Linked DNA regions of Rheinheimera salexigens. The protein of the gene in region 2 interacts with the protein of the main gene of each other region in a pairwise test. Links are inferred from orthologs where the notes say so. Each region holds a gene or a part of one and is shown on either strand. Other genes may lie near its edges.

What was found.
Region 1: the proteins of fldA (region 2) and BI198_RS13455 interact in binary tests that used the Escherichia coli proteins (3 or more experiments, as listed by UniProt). The link is inferred for Rheinheimera salexigens from one-to-one orthologs.

What each region holds. Positions count from the first base shown.
Region 1 is NZ_MKEK01000001.1:2,924,822-2,938,041, reverse strand. What follows is about bases 4,793-7,674. They hold BI198_RS13455 (regulatory protein RecX), read left to right. Parts: upstream 4,793-5,952; coding sequence 5,953-6,396; downstream 6,397-7,674. Other genes in these bases: alaS (alanine--tRNA ligase), read left to right, coding at 6,466-7,674; BI198_RS13460 (DUF2189 domain-containing protein), read left to right, coding at 5,225-5,950; BI198_RS13465 (S46 family peptidase), read left to right, coding at 4,793-5,112. Also shown: BI198_RS13475 (hybrid sensor histidine kinase/response regulator), read right to left, coding at 1-2,189; BI198_RS13470 (TIGR00645 family protein), read right to left, coding at 2,265-2,753; more of BI198_RS13465, read left to right, coding at 2,974-4,792; more of alaS, read left to right, coding at 7,675-9,084; carbon storage regulator CsrA, read left to right, coding at 9,438-9,638; BI198_RS13425 (PqiA/YebS family transporter subunit), read left to right, coding at 10,236-11,627; intermembrane transport protein PqiB, read left to right, coding at 11,617-13,220. UniProt on the Escherichia coli protein: Modulates RecA activity through direct physical interaction. Can inhibit both RecA recombinase and coprotease activities. May have a regulatory role during the SOS response. Inhibits DNA strand exchange in vitro.
Region 2 is NZ_MKEK01000001.1:2,120,472-2,126,119, reverse strand. What follows is about bases 2,947-5,648. They hold fldA (flavodoxin FldA), read right to left. Parts: upstream 4,712-5,648; coding sequence 4,181-4,711; downstream 2,947-4,180. Other genes in these bases: BI198_RS09620 (alpha/beta fold hydrolase), read right to left, coding at 5,273-5,648; BI198_RS09625 (DUF2788 domain-containing protein), read right to left, coding at 5,011-5,208; ybfE (LexA regulated protein), read right to left, coding at 4,724-4,996; BI198_RS09640 (DUF4442 domain-containing protein), read left to right, coding at 3,632-4,102; fur (ferric iron uptake transcriptional regulator), read right to left, coding at 3,034-3,480. In the rest of the region: BI198_RS09660 (electron transfer flavoprotein-ubiquinone oxidoreductase), read right to left, coding at 1-1,013; BI198_RS09655 (electron transfer flavoprotein subunit beta/FixA family protein), read left to right, coding at 1,222-1,971; BI198_RS09650 (electron transfer flavoprotein subunit alpha/FixB family protein), read left to right, coding at 1,971-2,897. UniProt on the Escherichia coli protein: Low-potential electron donor to a number of redox enzymes. Involved in the reactivation of inactive cob(II)alamin in methionine synthase.

The DNA.
Region 1 (13,220 bases), 810 kb from region 2 along the record:
AATTGGTAATCGCCACTGGGCAAATTAGTATAGTCACGATACAGCTCAGTGCTGAATTCAGACCAGTCTTTATCATAACCTTCTAATTTAACTTGAAACTGTGGCGTAAATAGATGGCTGTAATTAGGGCTAGCATAAACAAAACGTAAACTATTAACGTTGGGGGCTAAGGCCAATTCTTGTTGTGTAGACATAGCAGTACCTGAAAAGAGCACATTAGCATCGCCAATTTGACGCAGCTGGCGTATTAGTGGGGCTTTAGTAGTAATGGTTTGGTGCTCTTCACTGGCAAAGCGAAACACACCTTCGGCGCCACCAAACCATATAGTATTGGCTTGATCAATCATTAAGGTATCAAAGGGTATATCTCTTAAAGGCTCTAGGGCTGCGGCCTGCCAACGATACTGCCCAGAATTGTCGGCCAATAAAGCACCAGCACGGCGACTGCCGTCAGTGTTATCCCACGTTAATAGCCATAAATTACCGGCGATATCTTCTTGGGGTAAACGCACCCAAGGTTGGGGTTGGCTAAAAGCAGCAGCCAATTTTTGGTCTAAATAAAACTGCTCTTTTATTCGATCGAAGCGGTAAAAGCCGGCAACAGTGGCAATAAGCAGTTGTTGGTTAAATACTGAAACAGCATTACGGTTGGCACTAGGTAAGCCAGCGGTTTTAGCAAAACGCTTCAACGCTAAGGGCACAGAATTACCGCCTTGCCATTGTTGCGGAATAATTAATTGATACACACCATGCGCTAACGAGCCTAACCACAGCTCGCCATTATCTAATTCTAAAATACTATTTATATTGCCTTTGACACCGGGGACTTGACCTTCATCATGCCAATTGCCGTTGTCATAGCGCATGCTAGCAAGACCATCTTGTAAACCAATATATAAGCGATCTGGGTTGGCTTTTGATTGATATAGGGTTTTACTGGCCTGCTCTGAGGGGCGAATTAATTGCAGCTGCTGCTGAACTAAGCTATATACGCCCCGGCTATTGGCAACCAGTAAGAGTGGGCCGAACTCCATAAAGTCCCAAGTTTGCTTTTGTATGGCAGAAATAAGCGTAAAGTGTTTACCGTTATCTTGATAAAATAAACCTAAGCTGGTACCGACATAAAGTACATTATTATGCTTATGCAGGGCTAAAACATTGCCACGTAGGCCATTGTTATCATCAAAATATGAAATTGCCGATGATAAATCAATGCGGCTTAAGCCATGGTCTAAAGCTAACCAGAGTCCTTGTTGATGGTCTTGATAAATGGCTCTTACGTTTTGATCAACCACACCAACAGATTTATCTAGATGATGTTTTAACTTGCCCTCAGGGGTAAGTATATAAGCACCACTTTGGCTAGTGCCTAACACAAAATCACCACTATTTAATGAATAGCCGGTATATAAAACGTCGGTCATTAACACGGAGTTGATATCGGTTTGCCATGGCTGACTGCCATTAGCATCCATTAAATATAAACCTTTAGTGCGGCTGCCAACCAGTAGCCGAGTGTCGTCATAGCGCAGCAATACATAAACACTGGTGCTAGCAAAACGCTCACTGCCGGCTACTAATTGAAAGTTATTATTAACTAACTCCACTAAGCCTGTGTCTTGCTCACGCACGATTAATCGGTCATCTAACCAAAAAGCTTTAAGAAACCGGCTGTTAGTACGCCATACTTTTACCTGATTATCTGTGGCATGGTCATAGCTAACACGAAAGATATAATTACGGCTAACAAAGTACACACCTTCTGCGGCGGCAAAGGTTTGGCGGACATCTTGAAAATCACGATATTCGGCAGGTATGCGATCAATTAAAGACACATAGCGGCTATCGTTTTGCTGATCTAGATAGCCAATGTCACCTTTAGCGCCGACATAAATATTGCCATCAACAGCTAAGGCTAAAGAGCGAGCTACAGATTTATTACCGGTTTGGATCATGCGCCATTGTGCGCCATCGTACTGCATAACACCGACATTGTTACCAACATAGAGTAAACCATGTTGATCTTGCGCTATGGCCCAGTTTTGGGTGCCACCATTGTAATCTTTAGGCTTAAAATTCGACAGTAACGGTGCGCCAGCTAATTCAGCCGAATTGGCTAAATTTAGCACGCTCACTAATAGCAACAAATACACGGTTAGCCATCGTGTTATACAAGATCTAAATTTCACTATGCTGACACTCCTTTGTAGCATAGTGCAAACGGACTTAAGCTTGAAAGCTTAGCGGAATAGTCTGTATTGCACTTATTTACGCAGTAACTTATCTAAATAGCCCATAGCAAATGCAGATAGCACAAAAGTGATATGCATTAATAAGTACCATTTAATTTTATCATTACTGATATTTTCTGTATTCATAAATACTTTTAATAAATGTATTGATGAAATAGCCACGATTGAAGCGGCCACTTTATTTTTTAATGAACCGGCATCCAGCTTTCCTAACCAGCCCAACTTTTCATCATTGTCCTCTAAATCTAATCTTGAAACAAAGTTCTCATAACCAGAGAACATTACCATCACAATTAACCCGCCGACTAAAGTAATATCAATGAGTGATAGCACCACTAACACTAATTCAATTTCTTTCATGGAGAAAATAATGGGGATGATGTGCCAAATTTCCTGAAAAAATTTAATACCTAAGGCTAGTAGTGCCAAACTTAAACCAAGATAAATTGGCGCCATAATCCAACGCGATGCATACATTATTCTTTCAAACCAAGCTTCCATAAATAAACCCATTTTGTTGTTAGGGTTTATTATCCGTTGTTATCGCCCTAGGTCAAGGATGAAATAAGCAACAATTAAGTGTTTAATCAACTGCTTAATTGATTGTATAAACAGTATGAGGCAATTACCGCAAATTTGAGCGTCTTGCCGCATTATTGTCAGTGTGCTGTTCAGAATGTGATAGCGTTCAATACCATGAATTTTCAGGTGATACTGTGTAATGAATCTATGTCGTATGGCCAGTGTAGCGCTGTTGTTATGTTGTTTATCAGCGACGGCGAATGAAGGTTTTTGGCAAACAGCACAACAAACTGAATTAGCCACACATCTAGCCAATAATCACGCCAACACAAAAGCAGACATTATCAATAAATTAACTCAGCTTAGTTTGGCAACTGCTGTAAAAGTAAATAATTGCAGTGGCGCGCTGGTGGCTAAACATGGCTTAGTATTGACCAGCAATAATTGTATTGCTGATAAAATAGCCCAATCTGCTGCGTTATCTGTTGAAGGGCTAGTGGCGAATGATAACTTTGCAGCAATAGACGCTAATAAAGAGTTGCCACTGCAAGGTGTAAAAATAACTATTCCGCAGCAAGTAGATGATGTCACGTTAGTGATTAAGCGCCAACTTGATAGTCAGTTAACTCCTCAGCAACGACTAATAAAACTGCAGCAGCTAACAGAGCCGTTATTACAACAGTGTGAGCTGCAAACTAAATTACGCTGTCAGTTACACACAGTTGATGGTGGGTTACAGTATAAAATAGTTAAATCATTAGAAATACAGGATGTTCGGTTGGTGTATGCGCCTAATGCGGCTTTAGCACAATTAGGCCAAAAGGCAGATGCTAACGCGTGGCCACAATATAGTGCGGATTATGTGTTTTTACGTGGCTATGTTGACCTTAAGGGCCAAACAGCAGATTTTTCATTGCAAAATGTACCGCACCAAGCGGAATCGTTTTTAGCTTTTTCCACCCAAGGTGTTAGCGAACATGACGATGTTTTAGTGGCTGGCTTTCCTATGTATAGCCAGCGTTATCAAACGGCAGCGGCTGTCAGCTTACAATTTGAGCAGCTAGAACCGTTACAATTACAATATCATCAGCAAGCGTTAGGTATAATCCAGAAACATACCACCAGCAATAGCCGGCTGGCGGAAACTTATCAGCATCAACTATATTGGCTGGCTAAAATCATTACTCAAGAGCAGAAACAGCTAGCGCGTTTTGGCCATAGTTCGGTGATTAAAAATAAGCTTAGCCAAGAAGCCAAATTAGCAACGTGGATAAATGGCAGTTTGGTTCGGCGGCAGCTGTATACTCAAGTAGTACAGCGTGTAACGGAGCTTAATCAACAGCAATATCAACAATCCCGGCGCGATCTTACATTAGAAAACTTTAACTATGTTCAGCTGCCATCATTAGCGCAGCAGTTATATCACTATGCCTTACTTAGGCAAGACCAAACCAGCAATAGCACTGCATTAAAGCAAGCCAAGCACGAGCTAACTCAAAGCATGCAGCATATTGCAGAGCATTTTGATAGCCGTGTTGATCAAAGCTTAGCCTTACAATTTTTAGCCGAATATGCCAAATTACCGCCAGAGCATCGCTTAGCAGATCTAGACCATTATTTTGCTTTAAAGGATGGTTTTAATGTCGAAATAGTTCGGCATAAATTAGAGGCCATTTATCGTGGCTCTAAATTGAGTGACAAAGCGCAGCGCGAAGCTTGGTTAACCGCTAATGTTGAGCAGTTCGTGCAAAGCCAAGATACCTTAATTAGCTTTGCGGTTGCTATGCAAAAAAGCCATGAAAAAATTCAGCAACAACGACAGTTGCTTGAAGCTGAGTTAGCCCAAGCTTGGCCAGCTTATATTGAGGTATGGCAAGCTTTTAATGATGCTAATAATTTGGATTTTTATGCTGATGCTAACGGCACTTTGCGGCTAAATGTTGCTCAAGTGAAAGGCTATCAACCAAGAGACGCAGTATGGTATCAGCCTTTTAGTTCTGCCAAAGGCTTAATAGATAATTTTGGCCGTACTGAAGCTGCACCTGCAGTAAACAAGCTGATGCAGCAGTTACAGCAAACTGAATATCAAAGTTTACCGATTAACTTTTTAACTAACGCTGATATTACCTCTGGTCATGCAGGCGCGGTAACCTTAAACTGGCAAGGTAATATTGTCGGTATTGTTATAGATGGCGCGTGCGAGACGGTTATTAGTGACTGGCATTATGATGAGCAACACAGTCGGGCTATTCATGTTGATAGCCGTTATATTTTATGGCAATTACAACAAGATAAAGCCGCAAAAACCTTATTAACCGAGTTAAGCAGAGCAAACTAGGCGGTTAGTTTAAATTGATTATTAACTAGCGCTCTTAATTAGTCTCATTTTGCAGTATTATATTCGCTTAATTACGTTTTGCTATTAGCATTTTATACGCATTGGAGACATAGTGAATAACCAGTTTCGGATTAAGCTTATTGTGCGGCGAGTAAAGGCATTGTCACCGCTACAATGGCTGCAACAAGGTTGGCAAATATTTAAACAAGCGCCGATGATTTGGCTATTAATGTTTTTCACCCTTATTTTTACCGCTGCGCTGGGTTCTTTACATACCTTATTAAATATTGCTGCGTTATTTATTAGCCCGTTTTTAACCGCGGGTATATATAAAAGCATTGTTGATATTCAGCAGAAAAAAACCATTCAATACACTGATATGTTTACTCCATTGCAACAACCGAGTTGCCGCATGGTATTTATTCGCTTGGCCGCCATCAATATGCTGGCTGCTATACCGTTAAGCGTATTAGCGCAAACCATTTATAACCAACAATTAGAGGGCATTAACGACCCTTGGTTGCTGCTGTTATTTGTTGCTAGTTCAATTATTATTTGGATGGTGTTTGCTTATGCCGTTGCCATTGCTTACTTTTTGCAAGAGCATAGGCTGTTAGCCATCATGCAAGCCAGCTTTGTTGCTTGCTGGCGCAATATTACCCCTTTAGCGGTGTTTGCTGGATTAAGCTTTTTATTAATATTATTAACTGTACCCACCATGTTTATTGGCTTAATTGTGGTTATTCCTGTACTTAATATTGCTTTCTTTTTATCGTTTAATGATTTTTTTGCCCTGCAAGTTAACACTAAAGAGGGTGATGGTGTGTTGGAAGTATAAGCATGCTTGAACCGGCAGAATTAAAACATAAAGCGCTAAGTTGGTTAACACGACGCGATTATAGTGAGGTAGAGTTACGCCGCCGCTTACAGCAGTTGGGCGGCTTAAGCGAACATATTGAGCAAGTTATAGCTTGGTGTAAAAGCTACGACTATCTGAATCAACCGCGCTATATTAAGATGTTAGTGCGTAGCCGAACGAATAGAGGCTATGGCTTTAACTATATTGCTCAAGAGCTGAAACAGCATAATATTGGCGTGGATGAGCTAAAGCTGTGCTTAGCAGAATTAAATATCGATTGGTTTGCAGCGGCAAAGCGGGTATATAGCAAAAAGTATTCGGATAGCCCAGTAATTGATTACAAAGATAAAATGAAACGTATGGCGTATATGCAACGCCGTGGTTTTAATCATGACCAGATACAACATATTTTTACAGAGTATTAAATTAACGAGTTACTTGGTTTAATTAATTCGTTTTGAACAACCCAACGTGGACAGGATTTTTTCATGACAATGACATCGGCCAATATCAGGCGTGCTTTTTTAGATTTTTTTGCCAGTAAACAACACCAGATAGTGCCTAGCAGCTCGCTGATCCCAGGTAACGATGCCACATTGTTATTTACCAACGCTGGCATGGTGCAATTTAAAGATGTCTTTTTAGGCCAAGACCAACGTAATTATACCCGCGCGGTATCTTCACAACGTTGTGTTCGAGCGGGTGGTAAACATAACGATTTAGAAAATGTTGGCTACACAGCACGGCACCATACTTTTTTTGAAATGTTAGGTAACTTTAGCTTTGGCGATTATTTTAAGCGTGAAGCTATTCAGTATGCGTGGCAATTTTTAACCGAAGAAATGCAGTTACCAAAACATAAGTTGTTGGTGACGGTATATGAGTCTGATGACGAAGCTTATGCTATTTGGTTAAACGAAATTGGTGTGCCGGCTGAGCGAATTGTTCGGATTGGCGATAATAAAGGTGCCGCTTACGCGTCTGATAATTTTTGGTCGATGGGCGATACCGGCCCTTGTGGACCTTGCTCTGAGATTTTTTATGATCACGGTGAGCATATCTGGGGTGGCCCTCCAGGTTCAGCCGAAGAGGATGGCGATCGGTTTATTGAAATCTGGAATATCGTTTTTATGCAGTTTAATCGCCAAGCCGATGGCCGCATGGATCCGCTGCCTAAGCCCAGCGTTGATACGGGTATGGGGCTTGAGCGCATAGCCGCTATTTTACAAAATGTGCACAGTAATTATGAAATAGATATGTTTGTTGGCTTAATTAATGCTGCGGCCAAGATTACCGGTGCCACGGATTTAAGTGATAAATCATTACGGGTAGTGGCGGATCACATTCGTAGCTGTGCATTCTTAATTATTGATGGCGTGCAGCCGTCTAATGAAGGGCGTGGTTATGTGTTACGGCGCATTGTCCGTCGTGCAGTACGCCATGGTAATAAACTTGGTGCTAAAGGCGCGTTTTTCTATCAATTAGTGGCAGAACTTGTTAAGCAAATGGGCGAAGCCTATCCAGAGCTGGCACAAAAGCAGGCCGTGATAGAAAAGGTACTAAAATTAGAAGAAGAGCAATTTGGCAAAACTCTAGAGCGTGGTTTAGTTATCTTAGAGCAAGCTTTGCAGCAGGTTGAAGGTACTGTTTTACCGGGTGAATTAGTGTTTAAGTTATATGATACTTATGGCTTTCCAGTCGATTTAACTAATGATGTTGCTCGTGAACGTAATTTAACCATTGATCAAGCTGGCTTTGATGCCGCGATGGCCGAACAACGAAAACGTGCCCAGCAAGCGTCAAATTTCTCTGCCGATTATAATACCAACTTAACCACAGCCCAGCAGTCAAAGTTTACTGGTTATAGTGAAGAAACTAATCAAGCCGTGGTGTTAGAGCTCATAAAAGAGGGTGAAGTGGTAGCACAGCTTGAAGATGGTGATACTGGTTTAGTTATCTTAGATCAAAGCCCATTTTATGCAGAGTCAGGCGGCCAAGTCGGTGATACGGGAAGCTTAAATTTAGCTTCTGGTGCGGTATTTATGATTGAAGACACTATAAAGCTGAACAATGCTATTGCTCATAAAGGCAAGGTGTTGGGTGGCATTAAAACGGGTGATGCCGTTAGCGCACAAATTGATACCGTGCGCCGAGCTGCAATCAAACAAAACCACTCTGCTACCCATTTACTGCATGCTGCTTTACGTCAAGTATTGGGCGAGCACGTGACCCAAAAAGGCTCGTTAGTGCAACCAGATCGGTTACGTTTTGATTTTAGCCATTTTTCCGCAGTAAAAGCCGAAGAGTTACGCCGTATAGAACAACTGGTCAATGAACAAATTCAGCAAAATCATGCCTTAGAAACCCGATTAATGTCTATTGAGCAGGCTAAAACCGCCGGTGCTATGGCGTTGTTTGGTGAAAAATACACTGACGAAGTACGTGTATTAAGTATGGGTGAATTTTCGATAGAACTTTGTGGCGGAACACACGTCAAACGCACCGGAGACATTGGTTTAGTAAAACTGATTTCTGAAGCAGGTATTGCTTCAGGCGTGCGCCGTATAGAAGCGGTAAGTGGTGCTGGCGCTGTGGCGTATGTGCAGCAGTTAGAGCAACAAGCACAACAAGTGGCTGCAGCACTTAAAGGCGATGTGTTAAGCATTGCAGAGCGCGTAGAGCAGTCTTTAGATCGCAGTAAGTTATTGGAAAAAGAAATAGAGCAATTAAAAGCTAAATTAGCCAGTCAAGCGGGTGCATCTATTTTAGATCAAGCAGAGCAAATTGCCGGAGTAACGGTGTTAGTCGCTCAATTGCCGGCTACCGAGCCAAAAGCGCTACGGACGATGCTTGATCAGTTAAAAAACAAATTAACATCAGCGGTTATTTTATTAGCCACAGTAAATGATGATAAAATTAGCTTAATAGCTGGTGTGTCTGCCGATGTTACCGATAAAGTGCATGCTGGAAAGTTAGTGGGTTGGGCTGCCGAGCAACTAGGTGGTAAAGGCGGTGGTCGTCCTGATATGGCCCAAGCCGGTGGTACCGATGTTAATGCCTTAAGTGCAGTACTTGACGGTGCTAAGCAGCAGGTTAGCCAGCAGCTCGCTTAAGGCTAAATAAAACTATTAGTTTAATCTTTAGTAAATAGCTTAATTAAAAGCATAGTTAAAAAATTAGTAAGCCAACGGCCTTATCGCATAGTGTTATGGTCGTTGGCGTAAATTTAAGCCAAGAATGTTGATACAATGTTGATTGGTCTTAAATTCTTTTAATTATGGCGAAAAATAACCTGAAAATAGTAATTGGTTGCTACAATTACTAGGCTTTTCCATTACAAATAGCTAATTAGTGTCATTATTTACCTTGTCAGGCTGTTAATCAGCTCAGGCGCTGAGTTATGATACCCCACTATAAATTTATCTCAGTGTGAAATGCATTGAGAAAATGCAACAGGAGCAAGCGAATGCTAATTCTTACTCGTCGTGTTGGTGAGACACTGATGATTGGTGACGAAGTCACAGTGACCGTATTAGGTGTAAAAGGTAACCAAGTTCGCATTGGTGTAAATGCACCTAAAGAAGTTTCTGTACATCGCGAAGAAATTTATATGCGTATCCAAGCAGAAAAAGGCACAACTGAAGAAAATTTCGGTGGTGATAAGTAATTTAGTTTACGTGACAAACTTTGCTTGCATAGTATTGAATTTGTCCATTTAGTGCTGGTTATCTAAACAATTGTTTAAAAGGTCGCCAAACGCACTTCTAATTACCAGAAATTGTTTGACATATATTCTTAAGACATTAATATACACGCCGCAACACAGAGTGGAGAAATGGCCGAGTGGCTGAAGGCGCACCCCTGCTAAGGGTGTATAGGGGAAACTCTATCGAGGGTTCGAATCCCTCTTTCTCCGCCATTTTGTTTTAGACCGGACGCATAGCTCAGCTGGATAGAGTACTCGGCTACGAACCGAGCGGTCGGAGGTTCGAATCCTCCTGTGTCCGCCATCTAAACCTTAGATGGCCAAGTGATGAAGTAAAGTAAAGAAGTTGTAGTAACAAGTTTTAATATTTAAAGTAAAAGTTAGCACCACCCCGGACGCATAGCTCAGCTGGATAGAGTACTCGGCTACGAACCGAGCGGTCGGAGGTTCGAATCCTCCTGCGTCCGCCACATTAAGAAGAACCCGCTCTGGTGAAAACCTAAGCGGGTTTTTTATTACCTGCTTTTTATTATCTAAATCATCAGCGTTATGCTATAAATGCACTATAAATTTGTGGCTAACACGCTTAGAATAAACCGTATTAGCGGCACAGCAATTCTTCTATCTACTGCAGCGAGCCAATCCATAGTGACGGTTTTAGCTACCACTAATACAGCAGCACAGCCAATATCTGACAACCACAGTGTTACTATGCAAACTGTGTTATGTCGGCATTGCGATTTAGTTCAGGAAATTACTACTTTACAGGCTGGCGAAGAGGCATGTTGCAGTCGTTGTAACCATACTTTAGATGCTCGGCATGTTCAGCCGATACTTAGGCCTGTGTTGTATGCAGCAACAGCGTTATTTATGTTGTTGTTAGCCAATTTATTTCCCTTTGTTAGCATGTTTGTTGCCGGTGATCGGCATCAAATGAGCTTCTTTGATACCTCGTCAGTGTTATTTCAACAGCATCATCAATGGCTAGCCTTACTGATTTGGTTGTTAATTCAAGCTATTCCGGCTTTTTGCATGATGGCAATTATATATTTAAAGCTAGGTATGCTCTATAAACTACCGTTTAGAGTATGGGTGGCGCGGGTTTTATACATGTTAAAACCTTGGAGTATGGTCGATATCTTTTTAATGGGTCTTATTATTAGCTTTGTTAAATTAGTGGCCGATGCTGAAATTTCTTTAGGGGCGAGTTTTTGGGCCTTCTGTATTTTTTGTTTATTACATTTGCGGGTGTTTCAAGTTATTGATCAACGAGAGTTATGGTCAAAAATATCGCCAGCGCCATCGTTATCACTCAACACTACAGTAGGTATGGGTGGATTAGAGCAAGGCTTAAAGCTGTGTCAAGTGTGTACGGGAATGGTGTTGTTACAGCATAAAAATTGCACGCGTTGTCACAGTACGGTGTATCCGCGGCAACGTGGCAGTATTCAAAATACCATCGCTTTATTAGTCGCCGCAATAATACTGTATATACCTGCAAACTTATTGCCGATTATGATCACAGTATCGTTTGGTGATCGTATAGAATCGACAATTATTAGTGGCTTAATAATTATGTGGCAAGACGGCGCTTATCCAGTGGCCATTATTATTTTAATTGCCAGTGTGATTGTGCCAGTTGCAAAAATACTGGTGTTATTGTGGTTGTGTTATTTAACCCGAATATCCAAAGCAGGCCGACAACGTTATTCGACACAAGTGTATCGGGTGGTTGATTGGATAGGCCGCTGGTCGATGGTGGATGTGTTGGTGGTTGCCATTATGGCAGCTTTAGTTAGGTTTGATTTATTAATGACTGTTTATCCTGGTGTGGGCGTTATTGTATTTGCTGCCGTGGTGATATTAACTATGTTAGCAGCGTTAAGTTTTGATCCGCGGTTATTATGGGACGCACGTCCGGTATATGAGGGGAAAGCGAGTGACAGATAGTGAAGTTACAACAGCGAAAGTCCGCAGTATTAAACAATGGTCACCAATCTGGGTTGTGCCACTCGCTGCAATCTTGGTTGGTTGCTGGATGCTATATAATCACTACCAGCAACAAGGGGCATTATTAACGTTAGTGGCTGCAGATGCTGAAGGCATTATTGCCAATAAAACCCAAATTAAAAGCCGTAGCGTTGATGTTGGTCAGGTGGTTTCCGTCGAATTAAGTGGCGACTTAAAACAAGTTATTATTAAAGCGCGGATGAAACCTGCCATTAGCGCCATGCTGAACCAAGACTCACAGTTTTGGGTGGTTAAACCGCAAATTGGCCGAGCGGGTGTCACCGGTTTAGATACCTTGTTATCTGGCGCCTATATTGAATTGCAACCAGGCGAGTCTGAAGTAGAACAGCGTCATTATCAGTTATTACCTTCCCAACCTGCAGCACCGGCCGATGCGCCGGGTATCCGCGTTATGTTGAGTGCATCAGATACCAGTGGTTTAGCCGTTGGCGATCCGGTGCTGTATCGAGGCTATGAAGTGGGTACGGTCGAACACAGTGAATTTAATTTAGGTCAAAAACGTACTGAATATCAAATATTTATTCGTGAGCCTTATGATAGTTTAGTGTCTGAAAACGTCCGTTTCTGGCTTAGTAGTGGTTTTTCATTTGATTTGAATGCGGAAGGCTTACAAGTTGATATTGCTTCAGCAACTACATTATTAAGTGGCGGTGTAAGTTTTGATTTAATGCAAGGCTGGCCCAGCGGTAAAGCGGTCGATAATGGCTCTGAGTTTCAATTGTTTCCCAACCGACAACGGGTGCAAGAGGGCATGTATAACGATTATGTTGAATACTTATTATTTTTTGACGAGTCGGTACGAGGTTTAAAATCAGGCGCGCCGGTTGAGTATCGCGGTATTCGTGTAGGTACGGTTGCTAGTGTGCCGTTTTTCTTTTCTATTGAAAAACCGTTTGAAGTATCTTTGCAACAAGGTATACCGGTGTTGATTCGGGTTGAAACTGGCCGGCTATATGAAAACTTAAGTAAAAAGCAGCTTAAAGAAGAATTAAATAAAGCCGTTGCCAAAGGCATGCACGCTACATTAAAACCCGGTAACTTATTAACCGGCGCATTATTTATTGAGCTGGCGTTAAATAATGATCCTGTCTTTGTTGAGAGCCAAGTCAGCTTATTAGCAGAGCAAAGGTTGTTAAGCGACAGTGCTGGCTACCCAATGTTACCCAGTGCCCGTAGTGGCTTTAGCAATATTGAACAAAAAGTATTAATGGCGTTAGACAAAATTAATAACTTACCGATTGAGCAATTATTATTGCAAGGTGATAAAACCTTACAAAGCACCGATGCGTTGATGCAAAGTGCTTCAATACTTGTTAAACAAGTCGATGCCTTATTAACGTCACCGCAACTACAGCAGTTGCCGCAAGATTTGCAACAAAGTATGCAACAGTTGCAAGCGATGTTAGCGGGTATTAGCCCAGGATCGCCAGCTTATGATCGATTAGACAGTAATTTGCAAACGCTGGATCAAGTTTTACGTGATGTGCAACCGGTTTTGCAATTATTAAATCA
Region 2 (5,648 bases):
TTCATTGCAGTATGGTTGCCTTTAATTTTGGCGAAGTTTAATGTGCCAGCGTCACAGCCGACTAACATGCCGCCATTAAAGGTCATTTTAGGCAGACTGTTTAAGCCGCCTTTAGCGATAGCACGCGCTCCATAACTAATACGTTTACCGCCGCTTAAGTATTGCTTAATTACTGGGTGTTGTTTATAACGCTGAAACTCTTCAAACAGATTAATATTAGGGTTGCTGTAATTTAGATCGATAATTAAGCCAACCACAATTTGCTGGTTTTCGGCATGGTAAAGATAGCCACCACCAGAGGTGTCTTTATTTAACGGCCAACCAGCAGAGTGCACCACTAAACCGGGATGGTGTTTATCGGCGGAGACATCCCAAATTTCTTTAAAACCAAGCGCATAGTGTTGCGGTGAGCGATCTTTATCTAATGAGAAATGCTGGATAAGTTGTTTACCTAAATGACCACGACAGCCCTCAGCAAACACAGTATATTTTGCTCTTAGTTCCATACCGGGTTCAAAGCTAGCTTTAGGTTGGCCTTGTTTATCTAAGCCCATATCACCGATTAAGATGCCTTTAACCACATCATCTTCAATGATTACTTCGCTGGCGGCGAAGCCTGGGAATATTTCTACACCTAATTGCTCAGCTTGTTCGGCTAACCAGCGGCAGATATTGCCCATTGATACGATATAATTACCACTATTATGCATGGTTTTTGGTACGGCAAAATGAGGCAGTTTGGTGGCATTAGCGTCAGATTTAAATAAATAAATATCATCATGCGTTACCGGGGTGGTCACCGGTGCACCCATGGTTTGCCAGTCTGGAAATAATTCTTGTAATGCTTTGGTTTCAAACACCGCACCGGATAAAATATGAGCACCTACTTCAGAGCCTTTTTCAACTACGCACACCATTAATTCTTGTGACGCAGCTTTAGCTTGTTGCATCAGTCGGATAGCAGTAGATAGGCCGGCAGGCCCCGCACCAACGATAACAACATCAAATTCCATTGATTCTCTTTCCACAACTCTGACCTCTTGGCTTATATTGTTTACATTATAAGGGGTATTTTGATATTTGTTAGGGTATTGCAGGTTGACGTTAACGTCAACAATAAGTAGATTGTGGCTAATGAATATAAACCGTTTAGATGACGTATACTCAGTGCAGTTAGATACAGTTGTATAATTATTGCTGGGTACAAACAATGAGGATTTTATGAAAATATTGGTACCGGTAAAGCGGGTGATAGATTACAACGTAAAAGTACGGGTTAAAGCGGATGAAACTGCAGTCGACCTGACTAACGTAAAAATGGCATTAAATCCGTTTTGTGAAATTGCTATTGAAGAAGCAGTACGCTTAAAAGAGGCCGGTGTCGCGACTGAAGTGGTTGTTGTATCAATTGGTGCAACGGCCGTACAAGAGCAACTTCGCACCGCGTTAGCCTTAGGCGCAGACCGAGCGTTACATATTGAGACCAGCCTTAACTTAGATTCACTACAAGTGGCAAAATTATTAGCCAAAGTGGTGGCTGAAGAACAACCAAAACTGGTTATCTTAGGTAAACAAGCTATAGACTCGGATAATAACCAAACGGGCCAAATGTTGGCGGCATTAACGGGAATGGGGCAGGGTACTTTTGCTTCTAAAGTTGAAGTTGTCGATGATAAAGTTAATGTAACCCGTGAAATTGACGGTGGTTTACAAACCGTAGCGTTAACTTTACCTGCAGTGGTATCCACTGACTTACGTTTAAACCAGCCGCGTTATGCTTCATTACCTAATATAATGAAAGCGAAACGTAAACCTTTAGATGTTAAAGCGGCCGACAGTTATGGTGTGTCGTTAGAATCTAAGGTAGCGACTTTAAAAGTTAAAGCACCAGCAACACGTCAGGGCGGTATTACCGTAGCGACGGTTGCAGAGTTAGTTGATAAATTAAAGCATGAAGCAAAGGTGATCTAATGGCTATTTTAATAATCGCAGAGCATAACGAGCAGGGTTTAAAAGCAGAGACATATAAAGTTGTGCAAGCTGCTAGTGCCATTGGTAGCGATATTACGCTGTTAGTCGCCGGTGAAAACTGTACTGAAGCAGCAAAAGAAGCGGCAACGATTCAAGGTGTAAGCAAAGTATTACAGGCCGATAATGCGGCCTATGCGCACCAATTAGCTGAAAACATTGCCGCGCTAGTGGTAGAGCTAGGTAAAGATTACCAACATATTTTAACGGCAGCGACGACGACAGGTAAAAACTTTTTACCTAGAGTTGCGGCTTTATTAGATGTGGCACAAATTTCAGACGTTATTGAAATTGAATCTGCTGATACCTTTGTTCGACCTATCTACGCTGGTAACGCTATCGCAACTGTACAGTCTAGTGACAGCATTAAAGTGCTAACTGTACGCCCAGCAGCGTTTGCAGCAGCTGAAACGGGCAACAGTGCACCCATTGAAATGGTATCCATTGCTACTGACGTTGGTGTATCAACTTTTATTAGCGAAGAGCTAACGAAGTCTGAACGGCCTGAACTCACTGCCGCTAGAATAGTGATATCGGGTGGTCGTGGTATGCAAAATGGTGAAAACTTTAGCTTACTAAATGGTATTGCCGATAAATTGGGTGCGGCTATTGGTGCATCGCGCGCGGCTGTAGATGCTGGCTTTGTACCCAATGATATGCAGGTTGGCCAGACTGGTAAAATTGTTGCTCCAGACTTATATATAGCAGTAGGTATTTCTGGTGCTATTCAGCATTTAGCCGGTATGAAAGATTCTAAAGTTATTGTTGCCATAAACAAAGATGCTGAAGCGCCAATTTTTCAAATTGCCGATTATGGCTTAGTTGCTGATTTATTTACCGTGCTGCCTGAGTTAGAACAGTTACTGTAATAGCAACATACCTATTCTAATCATTGATGTTGGTACAAAAAAGGCACCTTTAAAAGGTGCCTTTTTTTATGAATAAGCTAAAACGTTATAATGAATTTGCTACATATTCTGTAAAAGCTAAGACTGAAATATAATGCTAGAATTTTAGTAGCTGAATATTCTTCTTACATTGCTCAGTATCTTTACATTCACCATATAAGTACAAGCTATGGTGAGTTAATTTCATACCATTTTCTTCAGCTATTTCAAGTTGTTTAGCTTCAATCATATCATCGTGAAACTCAATAACATTACCGCATTTTAAACAGACTAAATGATCATGGTGGTCATTGCCGGCGAGCTCAAATACCGACTTTCCGCCTTCAAAGTGATGGCGAGTAACAATGCCAGCGTCATCAAACTGATTAAGTACGCGATATACTGTTGCTAGACCAATGTCTTCTCCCAGCTCTAATAACAATTTATAAACATCCTCTGCACTAATGTGCTGGTTTTTAGGATCTTGAAGGATTTCTAAAATTTTTACTCTTGGCAGAGTAACTTTTAAACCAGCTTTGCGCAGTTCGCTATTATGATCTGACATAAGACCTCTAACATTAACGTGAATTTGAATCGATTATAAAGGGATTAAACTATTAAGCAAATTGGCTATTTTCTAATTTGTTTAATTGACGACTTGTACTTGAGAATAGGCTTGTTAAACTAACTATAACAGGTCGTACCAGAGTATTTATATGAAATGGTTATTTAAATCCGCGGTTATGCGGCGATTGATTAATTGCTGGCCGCCATTTTTTTTCAGTGGTATCAAAATAGTAAAATTAGATCAGGATTATCGCTATTGTAAAGTTGAATTAAAATCTCGGCCATGGACAAAAAACATAAATCGCAGCCAATATGGTGGCTCAATGTTTTCGATGACCGATCCTATTTATCCGTTAATGTTGATGGGGGTATTGGGTAATAAATATTTTGTATGGGATAGACAAGCCGAAATTAATTTTTTACAGCCAGGCAAAGGTAAACTTTTTGCTGAGTTTTATTTAACGGAAGACAGACTGCAACAAATCAGTCAAGCCACAGCTGAGGGCGAAAAATACTTTCCGCAGTTTAGAATTGACATTAAAGACGACAAGGGCAATGTGGTTTGCGAAGTATTGCGCACCTTATATGTGCGGAAGAAAAGCCAATATCGGCCAAATTAAAGTAGTTATTAATTAAAGAAGTTATAAATTAAAGAAGCTATAAAAAAGCCAGTAAACTAATTTACTGGCTTGAAACGGTTAAAGACCTTCAAACTCTTTCAGGCTTAACTCTTCATAAATTTGTTTACACCAATCTTTAACGCGCTGCTCCGTTAGCTCGGGTTGACGGTCTTCATCGATACCTAAACCGACAAAATGGTCTTCATCTGCTAAGCCTTTAGACGCAACGAAATTATAACTAGCGGTAGGCCATTGACCGACAATAATGGCGCCCTTAGGCTCGATAATGTCACGTAAAGTGCCCATAGCATCGAGAAAGTATTCAGCGTAGTCTTCTTGATCACCACAGCCAAAAATCGCGACGAGTTTATTGGTAAAATCAACTTGCTCTAAATCTGGGAAAAAATCATCCCAATCGCACTGTGCTTCACCGTAGTACCAAGTTGGGATACCAAATAAAATTAAATCAAAAGCGGCAATATCTTCTTTGCTGCTTTTAGCAATATCACGCACATCAAATAAGTGCTTGCCTAACTCTTTCTGGATCATTTTAGCAATATGCTCAGTGTTACCAGTATCACTTCCAAAAAATATGCCTACAGTAGCCATTATCTAACCTTCTTACCTGGTCAACATTTGTGTCAAAATATGTTCAATATAGGCGCTGCGCGTCATATCGGCGTCGCTAGCGTGCTGACTTAGCTGTTCATACAATTTATCAGACACTTTGAACTCTATACGTTTTAAACCTTTACTGCGATCACGCTTGATTTGATTGCGTTTGTTCAGCTTAAGCTGTTCCGTTCGGGGCAACGGATTTGTTTTTGGTCGCCCCGGACGTTTATCTTGTGCAAACAAATCAATAGTGGTGCGATCAGTGGCAATCTTAGCCATTAATCTTAACCTTCTTACTCAAGAAAAAACGGTACTACGCTTTTGATAATAAATACCAGTGGCGACAAAAAGAGCACTAGCCATACAAAAAACCGGCCGAATTTCGGGGCATTGCTTTTTTTCAATACATCTAAAATCGCCATGACGATAAAAGCATACAGAATAAATAAACCCAACCATAATCCAAGGGTTTCAATTTGCTCAAAAGCCAACTTGGTTTCTCCTGGCTGTAAAAATTTGACGGCACTATAGCATAAATTGCTATTAATTAAGCCGTTAAGCCGATAAAAAATCTTGGACTAGTCGGCTGAAAATCGCTGGCTTCTCGGCATGTAACCAATGGCCAGTGCCTTGAATCGTTTTTACTTGCGCCTTTGGGAACTGGGCTAATATTTGTGACTTATGTTCAGCTAAAATATAGTCGGATAATTCACCCTTTATAAATAAACACTCACCGGTAAAGCTACCCTTTTGATCTAGTTCACCATTAATCTTGCTGTATTGCTCAGTTAATGCCGCTAAATTAAAGCGCCAGCTATAATGATCATCTTGTATGGCTAAGCTTTTTAATAAAAATTGGCGTACACCTAGCTCATTAATATAGTGAGCTAAATGTTTATCAGCATCAGAGCGACTTTGGATCTGGCTTAGC